Regions from separate parts of the Pseudovibrio sp. JE062 genome, predicted to be linked through region 1. Evidence: riboswitches for the same ligand, from Rfam matches in the RefSeq annotation. Region 1 holds a riboswitch; each other region holds the start of a gene.
The links. A riboswitch is a leader RNA that binds a small molecule or an ion and turns the genes downstream of it on or off. The one in region 1 is predicted to bind cobalamin.
Positions count from the first base shown of each region.

Region 2: it holds a riboswitch for cobalamin, as region 1 does, so the genes downstream of both, nrdH (glutaredoxin-like protein NrdH) here and PJE062_RS05300 (energy-coupling factor ABC transporter permease) in region 1, are expected to answer to the same signal.
Region 3: it holds a riboswitch for cobalamin, as region 1 does, so the genes downstream of both, PJE062_RS08265 (ABC transporter ATP-binding protein) here and PJE062_RS05300 (energy-coupling factor ABC transporter permease) in region 1, are expected to answer to the same signal.

Region 1 is NZ_DS996806.1:194,968-200,314, forward strand. It holds gene PJE062_RS05290 (bifunctional diguanylate cyclase/phosphodiesterase) at 1-58, opposite strand, end outside; gene PJE062_RS05295 (hypothetical protein) at 484-1,299, shown strand; cobalamin riboswitch at 1,656-1,867, shown strand; gene PJE062_RS05300 (energy-coupling factor ABC transporter permease) at 1,902-2,567, shown strand; gene PJE062_RS05305 (hypothetical protein) at 2,686-2,967, shown strand; gene ettA (energy-dependent translational throttle protein EttA) at 3,166-4,815, shown strand; gene PJE062_RS05315 (VirA protein) at 4,874-5,347, opposite strand, start outside.
Region 2 is NZ_DS996808.1:4,811-10,157, forward strand. It holds gene PJE062_RS10125 (efflux RND transporter permease subunit) at 1-2,246, shown strand, start outside; gene PJE062_RS10130 (TetR/AcrR family transcriptional regulator) at 2,265-2,816, opposite strand; cobalamin riboswitch at 3,042-3,237, shown strand; gene nrdH (glutaredoxin-like protein NrdH) at 3,339-3,560, shown strand; gene nrdI (class Ib ribonucleoside-diphosphate reductase assembly flavoprotein NrdI) at 3,565-3,969, shown strand; gene nrdE (class 1b ribonucleoside-diphosphate reductase subunit alpha) at 3,951-5,347, shown strand, end outside.
Region 3 is NZ_DS996807.1:158,915-164,261, forward strand. It holds gene PJE062_RS08255 (iron ABC transporter permease) at 1-292, opposite strand, end outside; gene PJE062_RS08260 (ABC transporter substrate-binding protein) at 348-1,286, opposite strand; gene PJE062_RS08265 (ABC transporter ATP-binding protein) at 1,298-2,080, opposite strand; cobalamin riboswitch at 2,426-2,636, opposite strand; gene PJE062_RS08270 (hypothetical protein) at 3,124-3,396, shown strand; gene PJE062_RS08275 (hypothetical protein) at 3,918-5,009, opposite strand; gene PJE062_RS08280 (hypothetical protein) at 5,055-5,347, opposite strand, start outside.

The DNA of each region.
Region 1 (5,347 bases):
AGCCTTGAAGGCTGGTGTTCGCTGGATCAAATATTGACGCATACGAAGACACCGACATGAAGTGTAACGATAAACCAATCAGCGTAAGTAAGAGCAATACTGGAAGTAAAAGGGCTCGGAAATGCATTTGGGTACCCCAAGAAATTCTTGGGCATAATTGTTTGAAATTGTTGCGCATTTATTAAGAATTCTAGGGAGTTGAGGGTTTCATCCTAAAAAGTTTCGAAAAGAGAGGCGTATATGACGTTTATCTGACGCCTTCAAAGCAAATTGATGAAAATTGTAAGTAAAAGTTTCGGTGATTGAAATTACTTATATACGTGAATACTCGTATTTGTCTTCAAGTTGAGAGAAAAGAGATTCCGCCCGTCAATCATGATTCTCTTCTCTTTTCACAACTGTATTTAGTTCATTTTTTATGGGCAATTGATGTGCATTGTAGGTCTCCATCTTGCTTGAACAGCTTCTGGGTGATCTTGAGCGATGCAGTGGTCCAGCTTGTTTTTATACTCCGCAGTTTCAGTCATGCAGCCAACCGGTGGTGAACGGGATAACATCCTGCCGAGCTGGAGTTCCACCACAGCACGCCACGGGATTATCGAGAGCATTGAGCGCATGGGACGGACGGAAAGCCCGGAATTTGTGGCGCTGGAAGACCGAGTTGCAGTGCTTGTGGGCGATGGGGCATTGTGGAGTACCGCTGTACAGAGCGCTGACAATAAGGTCGTACCACCCAATGCTGACGGAGATCTTGGCAGTTTCGCTGACTACAGCGAAAGCGTGCGGGCTCATTTGTCTCTCAACGGGCCGAAAGCAGTTGGTGCCAAGTATCGGGAGTTCGCCTATCAGCCTTTGAAGGAACTGGTGGGTTTCCTGAAAGAACATCACTTCGAAATCTGGGTGCTGAGCTTCGGTGATCATGAAGTGGATCGCACCATGGTGGAGCTGAACTATGGTCTGCCGCGTTTCAGGGTTATTGAAGTGTCAGCGATCTCCAGTGAAGCCCCGTCTTTGGAGTTGGCGCGTGTGATCTGGGATCGGATTGGCGCAGCCCCCACAGTCTTTCTGGGTCGCACTCAGACAGATCTGGGATTGTTGAAGCTGGCAGGGAAGGGTGAAGGCACTTTGAAAATTCAGATTGCGTCTGGCCAGAGTGGGGCACAAGAAGCCTCCGGCACAACTCCAGATAAGGTCTTCGGAAAGGTTGATTCTTGGAGCTTTGTGATTTCACCAGAGAGACATTGGCTCAGGAAGTTTTCGTGGCAGGCTCCCTCTGTGACCAGCCTGAGTAAGAATTAGTAGAAAATACTGAGACTTTCGTTGAGGTCTCTCAGAGATATATTTGAGTTGTTCTAGTTTTAATCGATTGAAGGACTGACTAGTTTTGTAACAATGAATAATTTCTGCAGTTTCAGAAGTAATTTTATTTATTTTGATGAAGATCAATGAAGGGATGGGGCACTCTGATATCTCTAAATGCAGCTTCGGCTGGCACTCGGATGGGGGAGTGTCAACTTTCTTAAAGGCGTGTACCACCGGGTACACGCCTCTTTTTTTGCCTGCAGCTTGCAGTGGCTTCTTCTGAGTAGAAACCTCAGGAGTTGAGCGTTTTCCCAACCTCCTCTTATTTCTAGTTGTGTCTTCTCCTGGAATTTACGATATTCCGGCTGTTGGGTTCTATAGAAGCCAAGCTTCTTGGATGAAAAGGGAATGCGGTAGGGATGACCAAAGATGGGCCCGAGCCGCAGCTGCCCCCGCAACTGTTACGTGGTGCGTTCCTCATAAAAGCCACTGGAGATGATCTCTGGGAAGGCGAGTGATGCAAAAGCCATGAGCCAGGAAACCTGCCCGACACAACATAAACTCAAACCGCACGGTGGGTGCGAAGAGGAGCATATTAAATGCATATTGAACCGGGTTACGTTTCTGCGGCCAAGGTTATTGCTGCCAATGCAGGTGCCGTCGGCGTTTTTGTTTGGGGCTGCAAAGAGCAGATCTCTGAATTTCTGAAAGAGCCGCTTACTCCGCTGAAAACTTTATTGGCTGCTGGTTTCTTCTCCATATTCATGCAGAGTTTCCATATGTCTGTCGGGCCATCCGAGCTTCATTTTATTGGGGCGATGGCGATGTATCTGACACTCGGCTTTACGCCTGTTCTGCTAGGGTTTGCAGTCGGGTTGTTGTTTCAGGCACTCGCTTTTGATCCGCAGGACATGTACCATCTTGGCGTCAATAGCCTGTCTTTGATGCTGCCGTTGGTTTCCGTTCATTATCTGGGTGGTAAGCAGCTATTCGACAAAGACCTGACCAAACGTCTGAGTTTTGCTCAGATCCTGAAGCTGGATGCTATGTACTATGCTGGTGTGACTGGCATGGTTGGCTTCTGGCTGATGATTGGCGAAGTGGCAACACCATTTACAGCATGGGCGCAGTTTGCTTTGTCTTATCTGGCAATTGTTGTGTTTGAGCCGGTTGTGACCTTCCTTGCTGTGAAGGGGCTGAAGGCTATTGAAGACAATGCTGTGGTTCGGAATCTTACCGTGGTTCCGCAGCTGAAGATAGCTTAGACAGGTTTCTTTTATCGACTTAGAAAACAGCCGTGTTCTACGGCTGTTTTTTCATTCTAACTATTTATCAGAGGTGTTTGGTTCCAGCTTCTCACTTAGACTACAGGGGCTTTGTCTGTTGGAAGAGGTGAACTGGTTCGTGCTTCGGAAATGCTTAGCTGCCTTCTGGAAAGGCCTTCGTTTTTTTGTCGAAGTAAACTTATTTCTTTCAATCCTGCTGTTTCTTCTGACGCTAATTATTGGTGGTCATTTTATTTCTATCGCTCAGCAGAAAAGTGGTGTTTGGTTTGCTGTCGCGATAACTGCTTTTGTCTTTGTTAAACTGACATGGTGGTCGCTTCTCGGGCCAGCCTTGGAGAAGAAGTTCCCAAATTTTAGATTTGGAAGTGATGATGACTAGAGCCAGCAAAGTGCTAAGCAACTTCCTTAGTTTAATTCTGGTTTAGTCTCTCAGCTTGAGGCCCAAATCAAAAAGCTAGGAAATTGAGCAGTTTTCATTCTGCCTAGAGTGTTATGGATTGCCCCGGAGCGCAGCTTCCACTATGAGTGCTTCCCAGAGAATTCTTAGTTTACACAGATCAGGAGATGCAGGCAGTCCATGGCGCGCCAGTTCATCTATCACATGCACGGGGTCTCCAAGGCCTACGGTGCTAAAAAAGTACTCGACAACATTCACCTGTCTTTCTACCCGGATGCGAAAATCGGTATCCTTGGTCCTAACGGTGCAGGTAAGTCCACTCTTTTGAAGATCATGGCTGGTCTGGATAAAGAGTACACCGGTGAAGCCTGGGCTGCTGAAGGTGCCAAGGTTGGTTACCTGCCGCAGGAACCTCATCTGGACCCGGACAAGACCGTCTTTGAAAACGTAATGGAAGGCGTTGCGCACAAGCAAGCAAAGCTGGACCGTTACAATGAGCTGATGATGAACTACTCGGATGAAACTGCCGAGGAAGGTGCTCAGCTTCAGGACGAGATCGACGCTCAGGATCTGTGGAACCTGGAAAGCCAGGTTGAGATGGCAATGGAAGCGCTTCGCTGTCCTCCATCTGACAGCCCTGTGACCAACCTTTCCGGTGGTGAGCGCCGCCGCGTTGCGCTTTGTAAGCTTCTGCTTTCCGAGCCAGATCTGCTGCTGCTCGACGAACCAACCAACCACCTGGACGCTGAAACCGTTCACTGGCTGGAGCGCCACCTGCGCGAGTTCAAGGGCTCTGTACTGATCATCACCCACGATCGCTACTTCCTTGATAACGTGACTGGCTGGATTCTGGAGCTCGACCGCGGTCAGGGCATTCCATATGAGGGCAACTACACTACATACCTTGAGAAAAAGACCAAGCGTATGGAGCAGGAAGGCCGTGAGAACATGGCTCGCTCTCGTGCGATCAAGCGCGAAAAAGAGTGGATGGGTATGTCTCCGAAAGGCCGCCAGACCAAGTCTAAAGCCCGTATTAAGGCTTATGACGACCTGCTGGCTGCTCAGGAAGAGCGTATGCCTACCATTGAGCAGATCATGATCCCGGTTGGTGAGCGTCTTGGTAACAACGTGATCGACGTTGAGAATGTATCCAAAGGCTTTGGTGATCGCTTACTGATTGACGATCTGTCCTTCAAGCTGCCACGCGGTGGTATTGTTGGTGTGATCGGTCCAAACGGTGCTGGTAAATCAACCCTCTTCAAGCTGCTGACCGGTCAGGAAACCCCTGACAGTGGTAAGGTTGAGCTTGGTGAGCGCGTGCATCTTGGTTACGTAGATCAGTCTCGCGACAAGTTGGATGACAGCAAGACTGTTTGGGAAGAGATTTCTGAAGGTGCTGAAGTTATCTACCTGGACAAGAAAGAGATCAACTCTCGCGCATACTGTTCTTCCTTCAACTTTAAGGGTGCAGGACAGCAGGCGAAAGTTGGCGACCTTTCCGGTGGTCAGCGTAACCGCGTGCACCTTGCTAAGGTTCTGAAGTCTGGCGCTAACGTGCTGCTGCTCGATGAGCCGACCAACGACCTTGACACCGAAACCCTTGCTGCGCTGGAAGACGCTCTGGAGAGCTATGCAGGTTGTGCCGTGGTTATCTCGCACGATCGTATGTTCCTCGACCGTCTGGCAACGCACATGCTGGCTTTTGAAGGTGACTCCCACGTTGAGTGGTTTGAAGGTAACTTCGAAGACTACGAGAAAGATAAGGTTCGTCGTCTGGGCGCACACGCTGCTGACCCACGCCGCATCAAGTACAAGCCACTTACCCGCTAAGTACTGCTTTCTACAAAGAATTAAGGCCCGCATTTGCGGGCCTTTTTTGTTGGGAGGTTTAAATCGTGAGAAGTTCGAAAACCGGTTCCCGGCGCAAAGCCTCTGTCTGAGCGACACCACCTTCACGATCACTGCGGAGTTCATTGCGGTAGCTGGCAAACTCCCAATGGTGAGCAGAAACATCTGAGGCCGGACGTTCGCCCGGTTGAATGCCTGCATGGGTGAGCTTTTGCTCGATTGCTTCAACGAAGGATTTATCGTTCTTCAGATCCTGCGCGGTGTATTGGGAATCCTCGGAGGTTGGGCGTAGGTACAGAGTGAACTGCGCGCCGACCTGAACACGAGAACCCTCTGTCACACGGGTCATGTCTGTGACTTTCCATTTGTCGACAGGAGAGTCCTCAGAGAAGAGCAGAGTGTTAATGGCGTCAAAGGCTGCTGGTACCTGGCTCGGCTCGATGCTCAGGTGGATTTTATCGCCAGCATACTCACCCTGAGCTTTCGCATCGATGCGTTTGGTATGAATGAAACT
Region 2 (5,347 bases), on a different contig from region 1:
AAACACGCTCAAACTTTGATGAACGTGTATTCCTCTCCGTCTGGCCTCTGCCAGGTGCAAATGAGATTGCCATTGGGGATACGCTCTATGAAAAGCTGGAGGAACTCAACGCCGGGTTTCCAGATGGCTTGCATGTCGGCATCGCATTCGACTCTACACTCGCAATGAGGGATTCCCTCTTTGAAATTGTGAAAACACTTGGTGAAACGGTCTTACTCGTCGGTCTCATCGTACTCATCCTGATGGGCTCCTTCAGAGCTTCACTTGTCCCTCTGACAGCAATTCCTGTCTCCTTGCTCGGGAGTGTTGCTGTGATGTACACCCTTGGCTTCACGCTTAACATTCTGACAATCCTGGCAATTGTCCTTTCCGTCGGCCTTGTGGTGGATGATGCGATTGTTGTGGTTGAGAATGTTGCGCGGCATAGGCAGCAAGGCTTGTCCAAGTTTCAAGCCGCGCTGCAGAGCTCAAAGGAGCTGTTTTCACCGATCATCGCAATGACGCTGACACTAGCAAGTGTCTTCCTGCCGATTGGTTTTGTTACCGGCTTGTCAGGGAGCCTGTTCCGGGAGTTTGCTTTTACGCTTGCTGCTGCGGTGCTCATTTCTGGCATTTTTGCTGTTACGCTTTCTCCAATTATGAGCGCCTATGTGGCCAGTCCGCAAGGCAAGGAAACACGTTTTGCAGCCTTTGTAGGCCGACTGTTCACCCGTACAAGCAACTCCTATGGCAACTTGCTCATCCGGTTTCTGAACTGGCGTGCGCAAATACTGACCTTCAGTTTTGTGTTTGCTCTCCTCATGATCCCGTTTTTCATGTTTTCAGCCAAAGAGCTTGCACCAATTGAAGATCAGGGGAACATCAACTTTATCGTACAGGCTCCTCCCGGAAGCACTCTGCCTGCAGTTTCCGAAAACTTGAAACCAGCAATTGAAGCTGGAAAGCGTGTAGAAGGTGCGGGCGAAATCTGGCAGGTTCTGACAGCGAATGGTGGTTTTGGCGGCATCCAACTTACCGATTTCTTTGAAAGAGAACAGAGCGTGCAAGAGATTTTGCCGGGTCTGTTCTATGAACTCTCTCAGGTTTCGGGTCTGAAAGTGCTGCCTTTGCTGTTGCCTTCGCTGCCAACTGCGGGTCAGTTTGATGTTGAGCTGGTGATCAAAGGGCCTGACAGCTATGAAAACATGCTGAACTATGGCTACCAACTTGTTGGAGAAGCCTATCAAAGCGGCATGTTTATGTATGCTGACACTGATCTGAAAATTGATCGACCGCTTGTTAAGCTGAAACTCAATCACACAAGAATAGCTGATTTGGGCCTAACCTCGAAGGATGTCAGTGATCAGTTGTCTTTCATGCTGTCGGATCAATATCTCAACCGGTTTGATGCGGATGGTAAGGCTTATGTTGTTGTGCCTATGGTTGAGAAGGATGCCCGGCTAGCTCCTGATCAGATCATGAACCTGCAGATCAAAGGGCCTGAAAGCACTTACATTCCTTTGTCTTCCATTGCTTCTTTGGAAGTTGCTGCGGCACCAAGGACACTCGGGAAGTTCAACCAGCAACGTTCTTTCAGGATACTCGGATCAGTGGTTCCGGGAACCACCAAAGCGCAAGCACTGGAGTTTATGGAGCAGAAAGCTAAGCAAATTCTCCCGGCTGGATACTCTCTCGATTACGCTGGCATATCCCGGCAGATTAAGCAGGAAGGCAATAGTCTGATGTTTGTCCTTCTTGCTTCCATCGCGGTTGTCTATCTAGCCTTGAGCGTGCAGTTCAACAGCTTCAGAACTCCGCTCATTGTTGTTGTTGGCTCTGTGCCATTGGCTTTGTCCGCAGCTCTTGTGTTTACCTTTTTGGGGTTCACCTCGGTGAACATCTACTCACAAATTGGAGTGATCACACTTGTTGGGCTGGTTGCTAAGAACGCAATTTTGATTGTTGAGTTTGCAAACGTTCTTGTCGAGCAAGGAAAGGATCTGACAACAGCGATCATTGAATCTGCAAAGACGAGACTGCGCCCTGTTATCATGACAACAGCAGCGACAGTTTTAGGTCACTTTCCTCTGGTTCTTGTGACAGGGCCGGGTGCAGAAGCCCGCAACAGTATTGGGATTATTCTGGTAGCAGGTATGGTGATCGGTACGATGTTTACACTGATAACGCTGCCTTACATTTACTTGCTGTTTGCACCCAAACACTCAGCTTCGGCTGATGTTGAACGAAACGAGCAGGTCGCTGTTTAAGGCAAGCTGATGAAACTTTTAGGATGGGGTGTCGTTTCTGAACACTCCATCCAGATCATCCCAAACCTCGTCCCAATCATCTTCAGAAAGCGGTGTCAGTTGCATCGAGTGAATGACAATCATCGCTTCGCTAACAAGCAGGCGGAGACGTTCAAGGCGCTTTTGCTTGTCTTCAGAAGGTATCAGACTCAGTTTGTCCGCCATCCATTCATGAGAAGCTTCACGGTGCGCCTGTGTTTGCATCGTTAAAATCATCATGGCTGACATCTGCTGAGGTTGTTGCTTGTGCTGCAACCGGGAGGCTGCAAGAAAAACATCCAGATCGCTGATGTCACTGCGCGCGCGAGAACGTACCTCTTGCTTATAGCGCTCAAGATCTTGATCCCACCGGTCAAACAGTGCATCAATCAGCTGAGCTCGCGTGCCAAAGTTAGACTGTATCCCACCACGAGAAACCCCAGCTTCTGCTGCTACTGTGCCAATAGAAAGCGCGTGAGCCCCCTGGTTCTGAATAACCCTCTCAGCAGCATTCAGAAGTTCATTTTTATCAAGCTTTTGATACCGCGACATTCCAATCTCAACACACAGAACAGACCCTAAAATTACCCCTCCTATATGCACCAGTTTCCGGCCCGAAGCAAAAACCAGAGAGAAGAAATCTTCGTAAGTGGATAGTTATTGGTTGCATTTAGTAGGTCACTGTTGAGGTTGAGCGTCCGTCCTGTGATACGACAACGCTCCACAACAATAAGCTGTGCATAGCCTTCTATATATTGACCGCCTCCTACGCAAATGCACTATATGAGCTGTCTTGGTTCTTGTGGGGTGACTCGCAAGCTAAGAGGGAAGCCGGTGAGATTCCGGGACTGCCCCCGCAACTGTAAGCAGCAAGCGGGCTCTCATTTATGCCACTGGATCGTGTTCCGGGAAGGTAGAGAGCCTGTGCCAGAGCTGTGAAGTCAGGAGACCTGCCAAGGGACATTTTAACAACCACGGGCGGAGGGCCTGTTTGGGTTGCGGGCACATTTGCGTTCCAACGCAGCGTTGGTCTCTCATCCCTTGCTTCTTCGCCCATGCTACGGGGTTTGAAGCATGAGCATTACCGTATATTCCAAACCTGCCTGCGTGCAGTGCACCGCCACCACTCGTGCGCTGGACAGTGCCGGAATCTCCTACGACGTGATTGACCTTTCTCAGGACACAGATGCTTTCGCTGCTGTGCAGGAGCTTGGATACCGCCAGGTTCCTGTTGTGGTTGCTGGTGATCAACACTGGGCTGGTTTTCGCCCAGATAAGATAAGCGCGCTCGCCTGATCTCGTGAGCGGGCTGGTCTACTTCTCAAGCCCATCCGGAAACACCCACCGCTTTGTTGAATGCCTCGGCCTGTCGGCAGAGCGCATACCGTATCGTGCTTCTGAGCCTATGCCTCAGATGACGCATCCCTTTGTGTTGATTTCGCCAACTTATGCGGATGGCGAAGGGCGGGGGGCGGTGCACAAGCAGGTGATCCGATTTTTGAATGATGCGGCCAATCGAAACTTGCTGAGAGGCGTCATCGCCTCCGGTAACCGAAACTTTGGGGCGTTCTTCGCCCATGCAGGCACAATTATTGCCGCGAAATGCAACTGCCCATGCCTTTATAAGTTTGAACTTGCTGGCACGGAAACAGACATTGTGCGGGTTCGTCAGGGGCTAGATCTATTTTGGAAACAACACTCTTAGAGCAACCGGTCAGCGGCCAGCAGGGTCTTGATTACCATGCGCTGAACGCCATGCTGAACCTCTATGACGCAGAGGGCAAAATTCAGTTTGACGCTGACCGCCAGGCTGCGCGTCAGTACTTTCTGGAACATGTGAACCAGAACACGGTGTTCTTCCATTCTCTGGAAGAGAAACTGTCGTATCTGGTTCGTGAGAACTACTATGAAGCAGAGGTTCTGGACCAATATGACCTTGCTTTTGTGAAGGCCATTTTTGTGGCCGCTTATGAACGCAAGTTCCGCTTCCCAACGTTCCTTGGCGCTTTTAAGTTCTACACCAGCTATGCACTCAAGACATTTGATGGCAAACGCTATCTGGAGCGTTATGAAGACCGCGTGGTGATGACCGCACTGGCTCTGTCTCGCGGTGATGAAGACCTGGCTATGCGGATGATGGATGAAATCATCTCCAATCGGTTCCAGCCTGCGACCCCGACTTTTCTGAATGCAGGTAAGAAACAGCGCGGAGAGCTGATCTCCTGTTTCTTGCTGCGTCTGGAAGATAATATGGAGTCCATTGGTCGCTCCATCAACTCTGCCTTGCAGTTGTCAAAGCGTGGCGGCGGTGTAGCTTTGTTGCTGACCAATCTGCGTGAAGCTGGCGCGCCGATTAAGGGCGTTGAGAACCAGTCTTCAGGTGTGGGTCCCGTGATGAAGCTGCTGGAAGACAGCTTCAGTTATGCCAATCAACTGGGCGCACGCCAGGGTGCTGGTGCGGTTTATCTGAATGCACACCACCCGGATATTCTGAGTTTCCTCGACACTAAACGCGAAAACGCAGATGAAAAGATCCGCATCAAGACCTTGTCTCTTGGCGTGGTTATTCCGGACATCACCTTCCAACTCGCCAAACAGAACGAAGAAATGTACCTGTTCTCGCCGCATGATGTTGAGAAGGTCTACGGCATACCATTCTCCGAAATCGCTGTGACAGAAAAATACCGGGAGATGGTCGATAACCCGAAGATCCGCAAGAAGAAGATGCGGGCCCGTGAGTTCTTCCAGTTGCTGGCAGAAATCCAGTTTGAGAGTGGCTACCCATACATTCTGTTTGAAGACACTGCAAATGCGGTTAATCCGGTGGCTGGCCGCATTAACATGTCCAACCTGTGCTCAGAGATCTTGCAGGTAAATGAGGCCAGCACTTTCAAGGATGATTTGTCCTATGCCCACCTTGGCTCTGACATCTCTTGCAATCTCGGTTCCCTCAATATCGCAAGGGCTATGGATGGCGGAGATCTGGGTTCGACCGTTGAAACAGCAATCCGCGCGTTAACAGCTGTTTCTGAAATGAGCGCTATCGTCTCCGTACCATCTGTGCGCCGTGGCAATGATGAAAG
Region 3 (5,347 bases), on a different contig from region 1:
TGCCGATCAAATGTGGGTCAGCCAGCGGGTTGCGGGTTACGGATTGCAGGCAGGCCCCTACAATGGAAAGCCCCGCTCCAACCATAATCGCCAGCAGCGCACGGGGCAGGCGGATCTGCCAGAGAATGTTCTCCCGGCCCAACGACCAGCTCGGCTCCACCAACCCCGGCACCAGTTTGTTGACAAGAACACCCCAAACCGTCTCCATGGATACAGAAACCGCGCCAACGGAGACAGCAAGGCAAACCGAAAGAACCAGCGCAGCCAATCCCACGCAACAGATCTGCAGCATATGAGGAGAACGGCCCTCAGGTGGGGCCACGACAACGCCGGTTCCTTCGCTCATGTTAGTTCCCCCAGAACGCAGCAGCGAGCTTCTTGATCGCCTTGATGTTCCGTGGTCCCGGTGTTGCCTCAGCATACTCCAGTGTCACGAACCGGTCATTCTTCACCGCATCTAGCTCCGCAAAGGCTGGGTTGTTGAGCATGAACTCACGCTTCTGCTCAGCAGTCACCTCGCCATAGTTGACGATCACGATCATCTCTGGGTTCGCCTCAACCACAGCTTCCCAGTTCACGCGCGCCCAGCTCTTCTCCAATGTGTCCAGCACGTTGGTGCCACCGGCTGCTTCAATCATCGCAGTCGGCATCGCATAACGACCGGCGGTGAATGGAGAATCCTCACCACTGTCATAAACAAACACACGCAGCGGTGTGTCAGAGGTCTTCAGGCCAGCTTTGAACTTCACCAGCTCATCACGATAAGACTGCACCAGCGCTTCCGCCCGCGCCTCAACACCAAAGATGCGGCCAAGGTTCAAAAGGTCGTTGTACATGTCATCCATGGAAACTTTAGGCTTCTCGCCAAGGTGGATGCAGCTCTCGGTCAACTCGTAAACCTTGATGCCAAACGGCTCTAGTGTTTCTGGCGTCACCTCGCCGCCAACCTTCATGCCGTAGTTCCAGCCCGCGAAGTAGAAGTCAGCATCAGCGCCGATCAGCACTTCCTTGCTTGGGTACTTCGGGGAGAGTTCTGGCAACACAGCCACCTTGTCGGTCAGTTCTGCATCCAGCGTCTTCCAGCCAGAAACGCCGGTGTAGCCCACCATGTTGTCCTGCAGCCCCAGCGCCAGCATCATCTCTGTCAGGTTGGAGTCGTTGGAAACAGCCCGCTGCGGCACGCCATCAAACTTCACGGTGCGACTACAGCTTTGTACGGAAACCTCTGCCAAGGCAGCAGAAGAAGAAAGCAGCGCTACAGCCAGCGCCAAACCAAGTTTATTCATGAAAGCAGTCCTTATGAGTGAAGATCAAAAGTAAGGAGGGATTGTTGCCGGGCCATCAGCTGATCACGCGTGGTCCGCACCTGAAACGCCTGCGAAACAAGGGCAGGGGAGAGGATCTGCTCCGGAGCCCCGAAACCCAGCATCTGCCCGTGATCCAGCAGCAGGATCTGATCACACACCTGCGCCGCCATGTTCAGGTCGTGCAAACTGGTGATGATCGTCAGATCCAGCTCTTCAATCAGCTTCAGAATTTCCAGCTGATGGCGAATATCCAGATGGTTGGTCGGCTCATCCAAGATGAGCAGCTCCGGCTCCTGCGCCAAAGCCCGTGCCACCATCACCCGCTGCCGTTCCCCGCCAGAAAGCGTGCCGAACAACCGTCCGGCCAGCCCATCCAGCTGCAAAGCATGGATCGCACGATCCACCACCTGCCGGTCATGTTCACCGGAAGCCGCCAGCCCGCTGCGATAGGGCGTGCGCCCCAGCTCCACAATCTCACGCACCCTGAGAGCAAAATCTGTCGGCTGTTCCTGCAGCACTGCTGCTACCCGCTGCGCTGTCGCCCGAGCTGAAAGAGACCAGATGTCATCGCCGCCAATGCAAATCTGCCCGCTCATCGGCTTGTTGAACCGATAAAGCAGCCGCAGCAATGTAGACTTACCAGCCCCGTTTGCCCCAACAACACCAAGGGTTTGCCCCGCCGCCAACTCAAAGCTCAGCGGTTTCAGAACAAGCGCGCTCTTACGCTCCGGCGCCCAGGAAACCTCGCAAACGGATACAGAAGCCGCGCTCATGACAAAGCATCCTTGCGCCGCTCAGCGCCAACCGGACAGCCTAAGCCATTGAAATGAAAAGAAACAGGATCCAGCATTCAACCACCCCACCTGAGTGAAACGCTACATAGTCATAAATGTAACGTTATAACGTTACATCAATTGTCGAATCCTGAAGTAAAAGTCAAGCGCACGCGCGCGCAGACCATCAGCGGCTCGCAAAACGATCCGGGATAAAGTTTAGTTTGTGAGGAAAAAGGTCTCATAACGCCCTCCGCGCTGCAGCGGGGGCAAATAGAAACCGGATATGTGAGAGGCTTGCGCCAATGCAACCATTATGGCCTCCTTCCGGGACGCCCCGCCCGGGTTGAAGTGAAACATAATGGCAGGTCTCCTGACTCGCGGGTCTGTGCTCAGCCAGCCTTCCCGGATCTCTCCAGTGGCACGCTTGGCTTCGCTAACCGCTTACAGTTGCGGGGGCAGTCACGGAATTGGCGCCTGTTGGCTACACCGCACCGTGTTCCCTTTTAATCCCGGGGCCTTTCGCTCCCCAGAAACCATCAGCGCGCATACTGAGTTTTACCGCCCCCAATTGCAAGAGTTTTCGAAAACAGACCCGACGCGCTGTTGATAGCAGCCACATCCCACCCACCGTCATCCCGCACAAGCGAAGCGCGATGCGGGATCCAGAGCCATGAGCACAGACCCAAACCACAGCTCAACCGCCTCACCAAATGCGCGCAAACTCAGCCATCCACATCCTTGTAAAAACTGTCAGTTTGACAACCTCTGGTTTTCATTCCACATTCATACATGAGGCGTCGAAACCTCCTTTAAGACAGCGGTTACCGCTCCCGTCACTGGCGGATTTTTTGTGCCTGCTTTATAGGTAGCGCGCAAACCCTTTGCTATGAGCGGGAGGGCGGTGAATACAACACCTCCTTCGGGGGGGAATAAACTCGCCTGTCTGTCTTACAGGTTTCGAACCTCCCGCTCGCCAGCGGGCCGTCGAAAGCCTTGCTGTCCTGTGGTTGTTCAACACCCTAAAGACAGAGGGATTGAGAATGAACGACTCCGCATGCGCATGTAGCGCCACAAATACTTTCCAAAATGAAATTGATGAAGTCATCGTCGCTGTCTCGGATCTGCAAAACCTCTCGTATATTCAGCACCTTGTGCTGACGGAGAGAATGCAGCACTCCAGCGAGCGCGATGCCCTGTTCACTCTGCATCACGCCTTCCGCGATCGCCTTGAAGCACTGGAAAAAAGCTGCGGAATGTTAGAGCGGGTCGCTCATCCGCAGCCAATAAACACAAAAGTTCCGCTTCCTGATTAAGCCGTACTGCCCTTTGCTCGCGCTCGATCCTCAAAGCCCATCGCGTTCAAGTGAGGAAACGGCATAGCAGCAAAGAAAAGAGCCAGCCTCATGTTAGGGACTGGCTCAGGAAATGGCTTGATCGTGCAATGCGCTCAACGTGATCGGTAACCCTGACCACGCAAAGCGCGTGCAACATCACTGTGAATGGTAAATGGCACAAACTAGTGCCTCTTGCTCCGGTGCCAATGGCGAAACGCAAATACACCCCGCATCCTCGCCAATCGGTGCCCTGCTGGTCTGCGGCCATACCACCCGCCGCAGGTCAGCACCTCCCTAAAAATACCAGTGCCACCCACACCACGTCCACTCCCTGAAAAATCAGGGGCAGCACTCCCTCTACCGCCCAATTCACTGGATCCCGCATCAAGCGCGGGATGACGGCATTGAAACGCCCACAACAGCCTCACCACCCACCACCGTCATCCCGGACAAGCGAAGCGATGATCCGGGATCTGGAACGACAGAAGTCCAAACAACATTCAGTTCTGTGCTTGGCAACCTTTGCCAGCTTGTTCTCCTGAAGTCGTCGCAATGTAACCAGCTGAAGGATCGGAGTGCATGGCATGGATGATTGGACATCCCCGGCGGCTCTTCTCCTTCGGCGCAAACCCCAATGAGAGCATTGGATAGATGCTGTCGGGATTGTTTATCTCGTGAGTGCCTTCCCAGATAAGGCGTGAGCGGATGTCGAGAAATGCTTGCAACATCAGGGCTTGATCTGCAGCGCTGAGTGGAGCTTCCTCGGGTTTGAGTGCAACGCGGCAGCTGCTTCTTGGAGTGTCTGGAGCAGAGTTCAAATGAGCTATCTCCAAATAAAATTCAGAGTTTTGAACCGTCCATACCTCACTACTGAGTTTTGATGAGTTGTCCTTCTGAGGAACGTATTGGATCAAACCGTCATGGTTCAGTGTTCCTGTCTCCTCAAGAGCCGTTTGGCATTTGCTCCAAAGCGTCTGCCACCGCTCAACAGCGGTTCCCTTATAGCTTTGCAGCGCTGGTGAAGCTGGAAGAGGCGTCAACACCCTGCATGCTTTGCTTGTGCTGCAAAAGCTGTCTTCCAACCCAAACAATGTCCGTAGGACGTCTCTCTCATCAAGAGGGTCCAGCGTCATTCTGAAATGCGCGATGAAGGGGGCTGCCGAAGTTCTGTTGTACCTCGTTGTTGCTGCAAGAGGACCCAACTTGTCGGCGTGCTTCATGAACTTGCTGATTGATGGATGAAGAGGTTCGCCTAAAGCTTCCCTACCTTCGATAAAAGTATTTTTCCAGCTTCGAGGCAGCTTGGTCAGGCATTCTAAAACATTCGTGTCAGGCGCTTTTCCAGAGAGTGTCAGGAACAGTGCACCATCTGCATCCGGCTCTACTGACTCCGGAAACGGAGCAAACTCTGGTTTTGGTTTGTCAGGAAACTGCAAGGCGAAGAAGCGAGCAAGAACATCAGCAGAGAGCTTAGGCCAATCCGAGCAAACATAGATCTCCTTAGCTTCCAGTAGATCCACTCTTGAGTTGAAAGCGGCGATAGCATCGCTGGTCACACCTGCCACTGTCAGAAGCAACAATGCAGTACCCATTAGTTTTCTTTTTATTGACTGGTACATAGCAAGAGAGTGTCCACGTTAGGTCTGCAAGTTACTCATTTGGCGTTGGCGTTCTTTTCTAGAAAGGCGTCGTATTTTAACAATAGCATGAAGTATAAAGCACAGACCTAGAAGCAAGTATGCCCATATGCAAACCGTAAATATGTAGAAAAAGCTAGCTGAACTATAGACCTTACAAAAATTCTGGAACTTGGAGAATGGCGGGTCTGCCTCATACATGCATTCGTTAGTGTGAAGAATTGTTACAAAACCAACGAGTATACTGATCACGACTAGGGCAATCCAAAGACGCTTCTCAAGGTCTTGAGGTT